2 regions of the Streptomyces sp. NPDC044984 genome follow, and region 2 is predicted to be linked to the other one. Evidence: riboswitches for the same ligand, from Rfam matches in the RefSeq annotation. Region 2 holds a riboswitch; the other holds the start of a gene.

Region 1 (6,944 bases), on a different contig from region 2:
AGGATGTGGACCGGGGGGCCGCTCGGCTGAGCGGCCCCCCGTTCCGAGACGAGCCGACGCGGGCCCGCCCCCTTCCGGGGGAGGTGCCGCAGAATCCGGAGCCCATGCCCGACGCCCCGCAGCCGGCACCCGCACCGCAGAAGAAGAGCGCGGGGCGGGACCTCGGCGCCGCGATAGGCGTCGGCGTCGGACTCGGCGTGGTGATCGTCGCGTCGCTGTTCGTCGTCAAGGCGGTCTTCGTCGGCGTGGTCGCGCTCGCCGTGGTGGTGGGCCTGTGGGAGCTGACGTCGCGGCTGCGGGAGCGCAAGGGCATCAAGGCGCCCCTGGTACCGCTCGCGCTGGGCGGTGCGGCCATGGTCGTCGCCGGGTACGTCCGGGGGGCCGAGGGCGCGTGGGTCGCCGTGGCGCTCACCGCGCTGGCGGTGCTGGTCTGGCGCATGGCGGCGCCGCCCGAGGGCTACCTCAAGGACGTCACGGCGGGCGTCTTCGCGGCGTTCTACGTGCCGTTCCTGGCGACCTTCGTCGCGATGATGCTCACCGCCGACGACGGCCCGTGGCGCGTCCTGACCTTCCTGCTGCTGACGGTCGTCAGCGACACCGGCGCGTACGCGGTCGGCTGGCGCTTCGGCAGGACCAAGCTCGCCCCGCGCATCAGCCCCGGCAAGACCCGCGAGGGCCTGCTGGGCGCGGTGTCGTTCGCGATGGTCGTCGGCGCGCTGTGCATGGAGTTCCTGATCGACGGCGGCAGCTGGTGGCAGGGCCTGCTGCTGGGCCTCGCGGTCGCGGCCAGCGCCACACTGGGCGACCTGGGCGAGTCCATGATCAAGCGGGACCTGGGCATCAAGGACATGGGCACGCTGCTCCCGGGGCACGGGGGCATCATGGACCGCCTGGACTCCCTGCTGCCGACGGCACCGGTGGTGTGGCTGCTGCTGGTGATCTTCGTCGGATCGGGTTGACGGCGAACAGGTACTCTGGAAGGGCTCGCGGTGTACCGCGGGCCCTTCCGTACGTTCCCGCCCCGCGCGGGTCGTCTCCTGGCCCAGGCACAGTGGTGCCGTCGTCCCCGCCCGTGCGGAGTGAGCCAGGCCCCGTCGTCCTGAGGAGTTGCCCGACCGTGGCCCGTCCCGTTCCCGGTGAGCTCACCTTCGTCGCCCCCCGCGGAGCGAAGAAGCCGCCGCGGCACCTCGCCGATCTCACGCCCGCCGAGCGCAAGGAGGCGGTCGCCGCGGCCGGCGAGAAGCCGTTCCGCGCCAAGCAGCTCTCGCAGCACTACTTCGCGCGGTACGCGCACGACCCGGAGCAGTGGACCGACATCCCCGCCGGCTCGCGCGGCAAGCTGCAGGAAGCGCTGCTTCCGGAGCTGATGACGGTCGTCCGGCACCTGTCGACCGACCAGGGCACCACCCGCAAGACGCTGTGGAAGCTGTTCGACGGCACCCTCGTCGAGTCCGTCCTGATGCGCTACCCGGACCGGGTGACGATGTGCATCAGCTCCCAGGCGGGCTGCGGGATGAACTGCCCGTTCTGCGCCACCGGGCAGGCCGGGCTGGACCGCAACCTGTCCACCGCCGAGATCGTGCACCAGATCGTGGACGGGATGCGGGCGCTCCGGGACGGCGAGGTGCCCGGTGGCCCGGCGCGGCTGAGCAACATCGTGTTCATGGGCATGGGCGAGCCGCTCGCCAACTACAACCGGGTCGTGGGCGCCATCCGCCGCCTCACCGACCCCGAGCCGGACGGGCTCGGCCTGTCCCAGCGCGGCATCACCGTGTCCACCGTCGGTCTCGTCCCGGCGATCCACCGGTTCTCCGACGAGGGCTTCAAGTGCCGGCTCGCCATCTCGCTGCACGCCCCCGACGACGAACTGCGCGACACCCTCGTCCCCGTGAACACGCGGTGGAAGGTGCGCGAGGTGCTCGACGCCGGGTTCGAGTACGCGGCCAAGTCGGGGCGGCGGCTGTCCATCGAGTACGCCCTCATCCGGGACATCAACGACCAGGCCTGGCGCGGTGACCGGCTCGGACGGATGCTCAAGGGCCGACCGGTGCACGTCAACCTCATCCCGCTCAACCCCACCCCCGGCTCCAAGTGGACCGCCTCCCGTCCCGAGGACGAGAAGGCGTTCGTGGAGGCGATCGCCGCGCACGGTGTGCCGGTGACGATCCGGGACACCCGTGGACAGGAGATCGACGGGGCGTGTGGTCAGCTCGCCGCGAGCGAGAGGTAATGTGACTCGCGTAAGCCAGAGGTAAGCACATCTTCATATTCCGACAGGGGAGCGCCACAGCGCTGAGAGTGCGGCACCGGCCGCAGACCCTCCGAACCTGGCCCAGGTCATTCTGGGTAGGGAGATCGGTCATCACTCGAGCTGTTGCGCCCTGCCCGGGACCCCGCAGCGGGGACCCGGGCAGGGCCGCGTCTCTTCCTGGTCACTCCAGGAGGAATCAAGTGGGCATCACCAAGAAGATCACGGTCCTGGCCGTCGGGCTGGGGCTGGTCACGCTGTCCGCGTGCGGGTCGTCCGGCGACGACGACGCGAGCGGTGGCGGGTCCAGGACCGTGACCCTCGTCAGCCACAACTCGTGGGCCGTGTCGAAGGACGTCGTCGCCGCCTTCGAGAAGCAGTCCGGATACAAGCTCAAGGTCCTCGAGGACGGCGACGCCGGGCAGGCCGTGAACAAGGCCGTCCTGACCAAGGACAACCCCCAGGGCGACGTCTTCTTCGGCGTCGACAACACCCTGCTCTCCCGCGCCCTCGACAACGGGCTGTTCCAGCCGTACGAGGCCGAGGGATCGGACGAGGTCCTGCCGGAATACCGGGTGGACCGGGACAAGCACCGGGTCACCCCCGTCGACAGCGGCGACGTCTGCGTCAACTACGACAAGGCGTGGTTCGACGAACACGACCTGACCCCGCCGAAGACCTTCGACGACCTGGTCGAGCCCGAGTACGAGGACCTCCTCGTCGTCGAGAACGCCTCCACCTCCTCGCCCGGCCTCGGCTTCCTGCTCGGCACCGCCGCGCAGTACGGCGACGAGGGCTGGCCGGACTACTGGAAGAAGCTCAAGGCCAACGGCGTCAAGGTGGTCGACGGCTGGGAGCAGGCCTACAACGAGGAGTTCTCCGGCTCGGCCGGCGGCAAGCAGGCCAAGGCCGACCGGCCGCTGGTGGTGTCGTACGCCTCCTCGCCGCCCGCCGAGGTCGTCTACGCCGACCCGAAGCCGGACACCGCGCCCACCGGTGTCGCCGAGGGCACCTGCTTCCGCCAGGTCGAGTACGCGGGCCTGCTGAGCAACGCGAGGAACCCCGAGGGCGGCAAGGCGCTGCTCGACTTCCTGATCAGCAAGCCGTTCCAGGAGGACATGCCGCTCAACATGTTCGTGTACCCGGTGCTGGAGGGCGCCCGGGTGCCCGAGGAGTTCGTGAAGTTCGGGCCGCAGGCGAAGGACCCGCAGACCATGGACCCGGCGAAGATCGCCGACAACCGTGACCAGTGGGTCAAGGCGTGGACCTCGCTCGTACTGAAGTGACGCGGACCGCGGCGAGGCGGCGCGGGAGCGCGGCGCGGCTCGGCCTGATGGCCGTGCCCGTCGCGTTCTTCGCCGTCTTCTTCGCCTACCCCGTCACCGCGATCGTCGCGCGCGGACTGAGGACCGACGGGACCTGGCAGCTCGGACGGATCGGGGACGTACTGGCGCAGTCCGGCGTCCGGCAGGTGCTGTGGTTCACCACCTGGCAGGCCCTCGTCTCCACCGCCCTCACCCTGCTGATCGCCCTGCCCGGCGCGTACGTCTTCGCCCGCTTCGACTTCCCCGGCAAGCAGGTGCTGCGGGCCGTGGTCACCGTGCCGTTCGTGCTGCCGACGGTCGTCGTCGGTACGGCGTTCATGGCGCTCGTCGGACGCGGCGGGCTCCTCGACGAACTGTGGGGACTGCGGCTGGACACCACGGTGTGGGCGATCCTGCTCGCGCACGTCTTCTTCAACTACGCCGTCGTCGTACGCACGGTGGGCGGGCTCTGGTCCCAGCTCGACCCGCGGCAGGAGGAGGCCGCGCGGATGCTCGGCGCCTCGCGGTTCGCGGCCTGGTGGTCCGTCACCCTGCCCGCGCTCGCGCCCGCCGTGGCGGCGGCCGCGCTGATGGTCTTCCTGTTCACCTTCACCTCCTTCGGCGTGGTGCAGATCCTCGGCGGTCCCACCTTCTCCACCCTCGAAGTGGAGATCTACCGGCAGACCTCGGAGATCTTCGACCTGTCCACGGCCGCCGTCCTGACGATGATCCAGTTCGTCGCCGTGGGCGCGATCCTCGCCCTGCACGCCTGGACCGTACGGCGCCGGGAGACCGCGCTGCGGCTGGTGGACGCCTCGGTGACCGCACGCCGGCCGCGCGGCGCCGGGCAGTGGGCGCTGCTGGGCGGAGTCGTCGCCACCGTCGCCGTACTGATCCTGCTGCCGCTCGCGGTGCTGGTGGAACGGTCCTTCGGCGACGCCGGGTCCACCTACTACCGGACGCTGACCGAGGACGACGGGGGAGTGTTCCTCGTCGCGCCGATCGAGGCGGTCGGCAACTCGCTGCGGTACGCCGTCGCCGCCACCGCCATCGCCGTGGTGATCGGCGGGCTCGCGGCCGTGGCGCTGACCCGGCGGGACGCGGGACGGCTGGTGCGCGGCTTCGACGCGCTGCTGATGCTGCCGCTCGGCGTGTCCGCGGTGACCGTCGGCTTCGGCTTCCTCATCGCCCTCGACGAGCCGCCGCTGGACCTCCGTGCCTCCTGGATCCTGGTCCCGCTCGCACAGGCGCTGGTCGGCGTCCCCTTCGTCGTACGGACGATGCTGCCGGTGCTGCGGGCCGTGGACGTACGGCTGCGCGAGGCGGCGGCGGTGCTCGGGGCGTCGCCGTGGCGGGCGTGGCGGGAGGTGGACCTGCCGCTGGTGCGGCGGGCGCTGCTGATCGCCGCCGGATTCGCGTTCGCGGTGTCGCTGGGCGAGTTCGGGGCGACGGTGTTCATCGCGCGGCCGGAGAGTCCGACGCTGCCCGTCGCCGTGGCGCGGCTGCTGGGGCGGCCCGGAGACCTCAACTACGGGCAGGCGATGGCCCTGTCGACGATTCTGATGATCGTGTGCGCGGTGGCGCTGCTCGTGCTGGAGCGGCTGCGGACCGACCGGACCGGGGAGTTCTAGATGCTGCTGAGCCTTCAGGCCGCGACCGTCCGCTTCGGCGGGCGGGCGGTGCTGGACGCCGTCGACCTGGGGGTCGCCGAGCACGAGATCGTGTGCGTGCTCGGCCCCAGCGGCAGCGGCAAGTCGACGCTGCTGCGGGCGGTGGCGGGGCTGCAGCCGCTCGACTCCGGGAGGGTGTCGCTCGACGGACGGGACCAGTCGGGGGTGCCGGCGCACAAGCGCGGCGTCGGGCTGATGTTCCAGGACCACCAGCTCTTCCCGCAGCGGGACGTGGGCGGCAATGTCGCCTTCGGCCTGCGCATGCACGGCGCGTCGCGGGGTGAACAGGCAGATCGTGTACGGGAGTTGTTGGACCTCGTGGGACTGCCGGACGCGGCCGGACGCGCCGTCGCCGCGCTGTCCGGCGGCGAGCAGCAGCGCGTGGCGCTCGCCCGCGCCCTCGCGCCCAGCCCCCGGCTGCTGATGCTCGACGAGCCGCTCGGGCAGCTCGACCGGTCGCTCAGGGAGCGTCTGGTCGTCGAACTGCGCGAGCTGTTCGGCCGGTTGGGCACCACGGTGCTCGCCGTGACGCACGACCAGGGCGAGGCGTTCGCGCTGGCCGACCGGGTGGTGGTGATGCGGGACGGCCGGATCGCCCAGTCCGGCACGCCGCTCGAGGTGTGGCGGCGTCCGGCCGACGCGTTCGTGGCACGCTTCCTCGGTTTCGAGAACGTCGTCGAGGCGACGGTGGGCGACGACGCCGCGGTGACCCCCTGGGGCAAGCTCCCCGTCCCCGAAGGCGCCCCGCAGGGCGTGCGGACCCTTCTCGTCCGCCCCGCCGGTGTCCGCCTGGTCCCGGCCGGTGAGGGCCTGCGCTGCACGGTGGCCGCGCGTACCTTCCGCGGCACGCACGTCGCCGTCCACCTCCAGCCCGAGGACGCCCCCCGCCTGGAGGCGGCCTGCGCGCTCAGGGACGCGCCGGAGGCCGGGGACGAGGTCGGCGTGGAGTTCGACGCGGCGGAAATTGTCGTGCTGGGATGAGCACGGCTGCCTAGGGTGAGCGGCATGACACCACTCACGCATGACCGCTACTGCGAGGAAATCGCGCATCAGGTGGGGCAGTTGCGGGCGGTCGTGACGTCCGGCGCCGATCTGTCCGGCACCGTGCCCACCACGCCCGACTGGTCCCTGGAACAGCTCGTACGGCACCTCGGCGGGGCCCTGCGCTGGGTGGACGTCATGGTGCGGACCGGGGCCGAGGACGAGGTCCCCGAGGACCGGGTGCCGGGGTTCGGCGGGCCCGGGGCGTGGGGCGATCCCGGTGCGCTGGACGCCTGGCTGGCGGAGTCCGGCGAACTGGTCGTCGGCGCGCTGCGCGAGGCCGGTCCGGACGCGAAGGTGTGGAGCTGGGCCGGGATCCACCACGCCGGGTTCTGGGCCCGTCGTATGACGCACGAGGTGACCGTCCACCGCGCGGACGCCACCCTGGCCGCCGGGCTGCCCTACGAGGTCGCGCCCGAGGTCGCCGCGGACGCGGTCGACGAGTGGCTGGAGATCGTGGAGTGGGCGCAGCGGACGCTGCCGGACGACACGGTGCACGACCTGCGTGGGCCCCGGCGCACCATCCATCTGCACGCCACCGAGACCCGGCCGGAGGTCCACTCGGAGTGGGTGATCGAGCTCGGTGCGGAGGGTGTCTCCTGGCGGCGCGGCCACGAGAAGGCCACGGTCGCCCTGCGCGGCCCGCTCACCTCCGTGCTCCTCGCCTTCTACCGCCGGCTG
Region 2 (6,944 bases):
CCGCGCCTTGTCCAGCGGGTAGCCGTCGAGGTCGGGCACCCGCACGGTCTGCGGACCCTTGGAGAGGGTCAGCGACACCGAGTCGTTGCCGCGGATGCGGGCGCCCGCCTTCGGGTCGGTGCTGATCACCGTGCCCCGCTCCACGGTGTCGCTGTACGCCTCCGTCACCTGGCCGGCCTCCAGCCCGGTGTCCGACAGCCGGTCCCTGGCCTCCTGCTCGGTCTTCCCCAGCAGCGGCGGGACCTTGGTGAACTGGCCGGAGTTGATGTACCAGATTCCCGTGCCGACCCCGAGGACCAGCAGCACGGCCACGACGATCGCCATCGGACCGCGCCGCAGCGCCGTCCGGCGCCGCGGCGGCAGCGGCGGCGGGGAGGAGAACCGGCTGGTGCGGTGCACGGGGTCCGCGGGCTCGTCCTCGTTGACGGGCAGCGGGCGGGGCACCGTCAGGGAGCGCGGGATGACGCTCGTACGGTCCTCCGCGTTGTCGTGCTCCGACGCCAGCGCCTGCGGCGGCACCGTGTCGAGCTGCTCGGCGGTGAGCCGGCCGCGCCCCGCGCGGACCTGCGCGAGCAGCGCCACCGCGTCGCACGGGCGGACCTCGGGGTTGCGGGCGGTCGCCGACGCGACCAGCTCGTCCAGCTCGTACGCCATGCCGGGCACGGCGGCCGACGGGGCCGGCACGTCGTCGTGCAGGTGCTTGTAGAGCACGATCGCGGGGGAGTCGCCGTCGTGCGGCCTCTCGCCGGTCAGCATCTCGTAGAGCAGGATGCCGCAGGCGTAGACGTCCACGCGGGGGTCGGCGACACCGTTCTCGATCTGCTCCGGGGCCAGGTACGAGACCGTGCCCAGCACGGTGCCCGTGGTGTTCGTCACCGAGTCCACGGCCCGGACCAGCCCGAAGTCGGCGACCTTGACCCGGCCGTCGTCCCCGATCAGCACGTTCTCGGGCTTCATGTCGCGGTGCACGAACCCGGCCCGGTGCGCGGCGCCGAGCGCGGCCAGCACCGGCTCCAGGATGTCCAGCGCGGCGCGCGGCTGGAGCGCCCCGCGCTCGCGCAGCACGTCGCGCAGGGTGCAGCCGGCGACGTACTCCATCGCCAGGTAGACGTACGCCCCGTCGGTGCCCTGGTCGAAGACCTGCACCACGTTGGGGTGGGCCAGCCGGGCGACCGACTTCGCCTCGCGGATGAACCGCTCGACGAACGAGCCGTCGGCCGCGAGGGAGGGGTGCATCACCTTGAGCGCGAGGATGCGGTCCAGACGGGTGTCCACGGCCCGGTAGACCGTGGCCATCCCGCCGACCGCGATCCGCGCCTCGACGCGGTACCGGCCGTCGAGCACCTGCCCGACCAGAGGGTCCTGAAGGGTCGTGTCCACGCAGCGAGTCTACGAGGCCCCACCGACACCCCCGCCCCGTTCAACCGCTGTTGGAGCGGACCTGTGACCTGTGTTACCTGGCTGCGGCCGGTCGTGCTCTGCCGGGGGTGAGTTTCGCTCGCCGCGCTTACCGGGTGCCGCTGCGCCCACCCTCCCCCACTCTCGGCTCCGCTCGAGCGGGGGACCCCCATCGCCCCAGCGGCACGACTGTCCGCAGCGGCGCCTAGAAAGCAGGCCGCTCCGGATCCAGCACGGCCAAGCCCTCCGCGGGAGACGACGCCTCGGCGTACCACCGCCGGGGAATCCGCCCCGCCAGTCGGGCCAACCGCCCCGCCTCCACCGCCCCCCGCATCGCGGAAGCCATCAGCACCGGCTCCTGCGCCCGGGTGACGGCGGACGCCAGCATCACCCCCGCACACCCCAGCTCCATCGCCAGCGCCACGTCCGACGCGGTCCCCGCCCCCGCGTCCAGGATCACCGGCACCCCCGCCCGCTCCACGATCAACTCGAAGTTGTGCGGGTTGCGGATCCCCAGCCCCGACCCGATCGGCGACCCCAGCGGCATGACCGCCGCGCACCCCACGTCCTCCAGCTTCCGCGCCAGCACCGGATCGTCGTTCGTGTACGGCAGCACCGTGAACCCGTCGTCGACCAGCGTCTCCGCCGCGTCCAGCAGCTCGACCGGGTCCGGCAGCAGGGTCCGCTCGTCGGCGATGACCTCCAGCTTGACCAGGTCCGTGCCGAGCGCCTCCCGCGCGAGACGCGCGGTGAGCACCGCCTCCCCGGCGGTGAAGCACCCCGCAGTGTTCGGCAGCACCCGGATGCCCAGCCTCTCCAACACCGACAGCACGGACCCGTGCACCGAGGGGTCCACGCGCCGCATCGCGACGGTCGTCAGCTCCGTCCCGGACGCCACCAGCGCCCGCTCCAGCACGTCGAGGCTCGGCGCCCCGCCGGTGCCCATGATCAGGCGGGACGTGAGGGACGTACCGCCGAGGAGGAGCGGATCGTCGGCCATGGTCAACCTCCCTGGACGGCGGTCAGGACTTCCACGCGGTCACCCTCACGGAGGGGCGTGGCGGGCCACTGCGCGCGCGGGACGACGGTTTCGTTGAGGGCGGCGGCCACCCCCGAGGGCGCCGCGGTGAGTGACTTCACGACGAGGTCGAGAGCGGTGCCGGGCGGGAACTCCCGGCGCTCCCCGTTGACCGAGACGTTCATGCGGGCTGCTCCGTGCGGACGGCGGCGCCGAAGCGCCGTGGGGTGAACGGACGGGCCACCTCCGGCAGGGCGCCGGTGGTCAGGACCTCCGCCATGACATCGCCGGTGACCGGCGTCAGCAGGACGCCGTTGCGGTAGTGGCCGGTGGCCAGCAGCAGCCCCTCGAGACCGGTCGGGCCGAGCAGCGGCGCGTTGTCGGGGGAGCCGGGACGCAGTCCGGCCCGGGTCTCGGTCAGCGGCAGCTCGGTGATGCCGGGGACCAGCTCGTGGGCGTCGCGCAGCAGCTCGTACACGCCGCCCGCGGTCACCGTCGTGTCCCAGCCCATCTCCTCGCTGGTCGCCCCGACCACCAGCTCGCCGTTCCCGCGCGGCACCAGGTAGACGTGGCTGCCGCGCACCACGGCCCGCACGGTCCGGCTCAGGAAGGGACCGTGCCGCGCGGGCATCGTCAGCCGTACGACCTGCCCCTTCACGGGGCGCACCGGCGGCAGCACGTCCGTGGGGACGCCCGCGAGCCGCCCGCTGAGGCTGCCCGCGGCGAGCACCACCTGCCCGGCGCCGAGGCCGGTGCCGTCGGCCGTGACCACGCCCGTCGCGCGGTCTCCCGCGACGACGAGCCGCTCGGCCCAGGCACGGTGGACGGTCACGCCCATGCGCTCACAGGCGGTGACCAGCGCGGCCGCCAGCCGCCGCGGATCGATCTGGTGGTCGCCGTCCACCCGCAGGCCGCCGCGCACGCCCGGCGCGAGCATCGGCTCCAGGCGCCGGCATTCCCGCCCGGACAGCCACTGCGAGTCCAGCCCGGAGCGCTGCTGCAGGGCGTGCAGTTCCCGCAGGTGGGCGCGGTCGTCGGCGTCCAGTGCCACGGCGAGCGTGCCGCACGCGCGGTAGCCGAGGTCGTGGCCGGTCAGCTCGGTCAGCTCGGCCGCGAAGCCGGGATAGCGCCGCGCGGAGGCGAGGTTCAGACCGAGCAGGGTCTCCTCGCCGTAGTGCAGTTCCGTGACGGCGGCCAGCATCCCGGCGGCCACCTCGGCGGCGCCGCCGCCCGGCTCGGGGTCCACCACGGTCGTGGCGAGACCGCGCTGCGCGGCCCGCCAGGCCGTGACCAGACCGATGATTCCGCCCCCGACGACGAGGACGTCTGAGGTGCGCGTGGGCGACATGGGCGTCCAGCCCCTCCCTTCGCCGGCATGACCCGGATCAGGTTCGTACGGTCGGAGGCCGCCAGCCTCCCTCTCAGCCCGGTGCGTCCGGGCTCCCGCGAGTGCTTGTACGTTGGCCACCCTAGCAACGCGCTTGTAAGGGAGCCCCCGCGTGGCACCATCGCTCGACGGACTCGTCCTCGCCCCCGTGGCCGACCAGGCCCCCGGCCAGGTCGGCACCCGCACCCGCTTCGTCTACCACGAGCGGGGCGGTGAGATCTGGGCCGAGTACGCGGGCGGCGACGTCGTGCGCGGGCACTTGGTGGGCACCCGCGCGGGGGACCGGCTGGACTTCCGGTACGTGCAGCTGAAGCGGGACGGCACCACCTCCTCGGGGCACTGCGTGTCGACGGTCGTGGAGCTGCCCGACGGACGGGTACGGCTGGAGGAGAGCTGGGCGTGGGAGTCGCAGCCGGGCAGCGGGACGAGCGTGGTGGAGCAGCTCGGCTGATCGATGCCGTGCCGGGTGTCTAAGGTGATCGGGTGAGCGAGCAGACGCAGCAGCCGGGAGGGCCGGAGCCGCGGCGGGTGGTGGTGGCGGGCGCGGGCATGGCCGGCGTGCAGACCGCCCTCGCCCTGCGGGAGCAGGGTTTCACCGGCACCGTGACCCTGATCGGTGCGGAACCCCACCAGCCGTACGACCGGCCGCCGTTGTCCAAGGCGGTGCTGCTGGGCAAGGCCGAGGACTCCGCCTTCGACGTCGACTTCGAGGACGCCGGCATCGAACTGCGGCTCGGCTGCGAGGTGCTCGGCCTGCGCCCCGGCGACCACGAGCTGGACACGGAGGCCGGGCCCGTCCCGTACGACGTCCTGGTGGTCGCCACCGGCGCGGAACCGGTCCGGCTGCCGGGCACGGAGGGCGTGCCCGGCGTGCATCTGCTGCGCACCCTGGACGACGCCGCGCGGCTGCGGCCGGTGCTCGCGCGGCAGCACGACATCGTGGTGGTCGGCGCCGGCTGGATCGGCGCGGAGTTCGCCACGGCGGCCCGCGAGGCGGGCTGCGCGGTCACCGTCGTGGAGGCCGAGGAGCGGCCGCTCACCGGGGTGCTGCCCGCCGGGGTGGCCGCCCCGATGGCCGCCTGGTACGCGGAGGCCGGCGTCACGCTGCGCACGCACGCGCGCGTGGAGCGCGTCGAGCCCGGCACCGTGGTCCTGGACGACGGTACGCGGCTGCCCGCGGGCGCCGTGGTCGTCGGCATCGGGGCCCGGCCCGCCACCGCCTGGCTGGCGGGCTCCGGGATCGAGTTCGGGGCGCACGGGGAGGTCGCCGCCGACCGTCATCTGGCGACCTCCCTGCCGGACGTGTACGCGGTCGGCGACTGCGCGTCCTTCCCGTCCGGGCGCTACGGCGAGCGCCTGCTGGTCCACCACTGGGACAACGCCCTCCAGGGGCCGCGCACGGTCGCCGTGAACGTCCTGGGCGCGCCCACCGGCCGGGAGCCGGCGGTCTACGATCCGGTGCCGTACTTCTGGTCCGAGCAGTTCGGGCGTTTCGTGCAGTACGCGGGGCACCACGCGGGCGCCGACCGGATGGTGTGGCGCGGGGACCCCGCCGAGGCGGCGTGGAGCGTCTGCTGGCTGCGGGAGTCCCGCCTGGTCGCGCTGCTCGCGGTGGGACGGCCCCGGGACCTGGCGCAGGGGCGCAGGCTGATCGAGGCGGGCACGGCGATGGACGCGGAGCTGCTGGCGGACCCGGCGCGGCCCCTGAAGTCGGCGACGGCGTGACACCCCGGCCCGGCGCGTCCGCCCAGGTGGGCGGGGCTGACTTCCGACTGTCAGTGGCAGATGGCAGGCTTGTCCCGTGACCGAGATTGACGCAAAGATCGATGCTCTCGTCCCCGCCTGGCTCACTCTCCCCGACATCGCCGAGATGTTCGGCGTCGAGGTGACGCGCGTCCGGCAGCTGGTCAAGGAGGGCCAGCTCATCGCCGTGCGCCGGGGTGAGAACCGCGCGCTGCACGTGCCCGCCGCCTTCATCGACGGGGACAAGATCGTCAAGGGCCTGACCGGAACCCTGACGCTCCTGCGGGACGACGGCTTCACGGTCGAAGAGATGCTGGAATGGCTCTTCACCCCCGACCCCACCCTGCCGGGCACGCCCGCGCAGGCGCTCAGCGAGAACCGCGGCACGGAGGTGAAGCGCCGGGCCCAGGCGCTCGCGGTCTGACCGCACCCGACCGACCGGACAGAGCGAACGACGACGGCCGGGGCATCAGCCCCGGCCGTGGGGGCGGTCCACGCCGGCGCCACGGCCGGGGCGGCTCCCGGACCGGGCTTCGCGCACCGGTCGAGGACGTCTCGCGGTGTGCGGGGGGCGTGCAGGCAGCCGTGAGGGGTGTCTCGCGGTCGCCGGTGCGGCGGCATAGGGTCCGTTGCGGTGTGTGCCGCCCCGGTCCGTGACCGTCGCGAGCGCCCGCCGCCGACACACCGGGCCCACCGGGTCCGTACGCCGCCGCCACTCCGGGGGGACCCTCCTATGACCGACACCGCTCGCGCCCGGCTCGCCGACGCCCGGCTCTACCTGTGCACCGACGCCCGCAGGCGGCAGGGCGATCTCGCGGAGTTCCTGGACGCGGTCCTGGCCGGCGGGGTCGACATCGTGCAGCTGCGGGACAAGGGCATGGAGGCCGGTGAGGAGCTGGAGCACCTGGCGGTCCTCGCCGACGCCTGCGCCCGGCACGGCAAGCTGCTCGCGGTCAACGACCGCGCGGACGTCGCCCACGCCGCCGGCGCCGACGTCCTCCACCTCGGCCAGGGCGACCTGCCCGTCCCCGCCGCCCGCGCGATCCTCGGCGACGGCGTCCTGGTCGGCCGCTCCACCCACGCCGAGGCCGAGGCCGCCGCGGCGGCCGTCCAGCCCGGCGTGGACTACTTCTGCACCGGGCCCTGCTGGCCCACCCCCACCAAGCCCGGCCGCCACGCCCCCGGTCTCGGTCTGGTCCGGTACACCGCCGCCCTGGGCACCGAGCGCCCCTGGTTCGCCATCGGCGGCATCGACCTCGGCAACCTCGACGAGGTGCTGGACGCCGGTGCCCGCCGGGTCGTCGTCGTGCGAGCCGTCACCGAGGCGGACGACCCGGGCGCGGCGGCGGCCGGGTTCGCGAAGCGGCTGCGGCAGGCGGCACCCGTGGACGCCGGATG

What was found. A riboswitch is a leader RNA that binds a small molecule or an ion and turns the genes downstream of it on or off. The one in region 2 is predicted to bind thiamine pyrophosphate.
Region 1: it holds a riboswitch for thiamine pyrophosphate, as region 2 does, so the genes downstream of both, AB0A94_RS05225 (thiamine ABC transporter substrate-binding protein) here and thiO (glycine oxidase ThiO) in region 2, are expected to answer to the same signal.

The regions. Positions count from the first base shown of each region.
Region 1 covers NZ_JBEZBE010000003.1:291,235-298,178, forward strand. Annotated here, with positions in the region: gene AB0A94_RS05215 (phosphatidate cytidylyltransferase) at 1-959, shown strand, start outside; gene rlmN (23S rRNA (adenine(2503)-C(2))-methyltransferase RlmN) at 1,118-2,230, shown strand; TPP riboswitch at 2,266-2,371, shown strand; gene AB0A94_RS05225 (thiamine ABC transporter substrate-binding protein) at 2,452-3,534, shown strand; gene AB0A94_RS05230 (iron ABC transporter permease) at 3,582-5,183, shown strand; gene AB0A94_RS05235 (ABC transporter ATP-binding protein) at 5,184-6,203, shown strand; gene AB0A94_RS05240 (maleylpyruvate isomerase family mycothiol-dependent enzyme) at 6,228-6,944, shown strand, end outside.
Region 2 covers NZ_JBEZBE010000011.1:44,757-51,700, forward strand. Annotated here, with positions in the region: gene pknB (Stk1 family PASTA domain-containing Ser/Thr kinase) at 1-1,380, opposite strand, end outside; gene AB0A94_RS14305 (thiazole synthase) at 1,604-2,398, opposite strand; gene thiS (sulfur carrier protein ThiS) at 2,401-2,601, opposite strand; gene thiO (glycine oxidase ThiO) at 2,598-3,764, opposite strand; TPP riboswitch at 3,762-3,873, opposite strand; gene AB0A94_RS14320 (hypothetical protein) at 3,916-4,254, shown strand; gene AB0A94_RS14325 (FAD-dependent oxidoreductase) at 4,287-5,528, shown strand; gene AB0A94_RS14330 (Rv2175c family DNA-binding protein) at 5,605-5,970, shown strand; gene thiE (thiamine phosphate synthase) at 6,280-6,944, shown strand, end outside.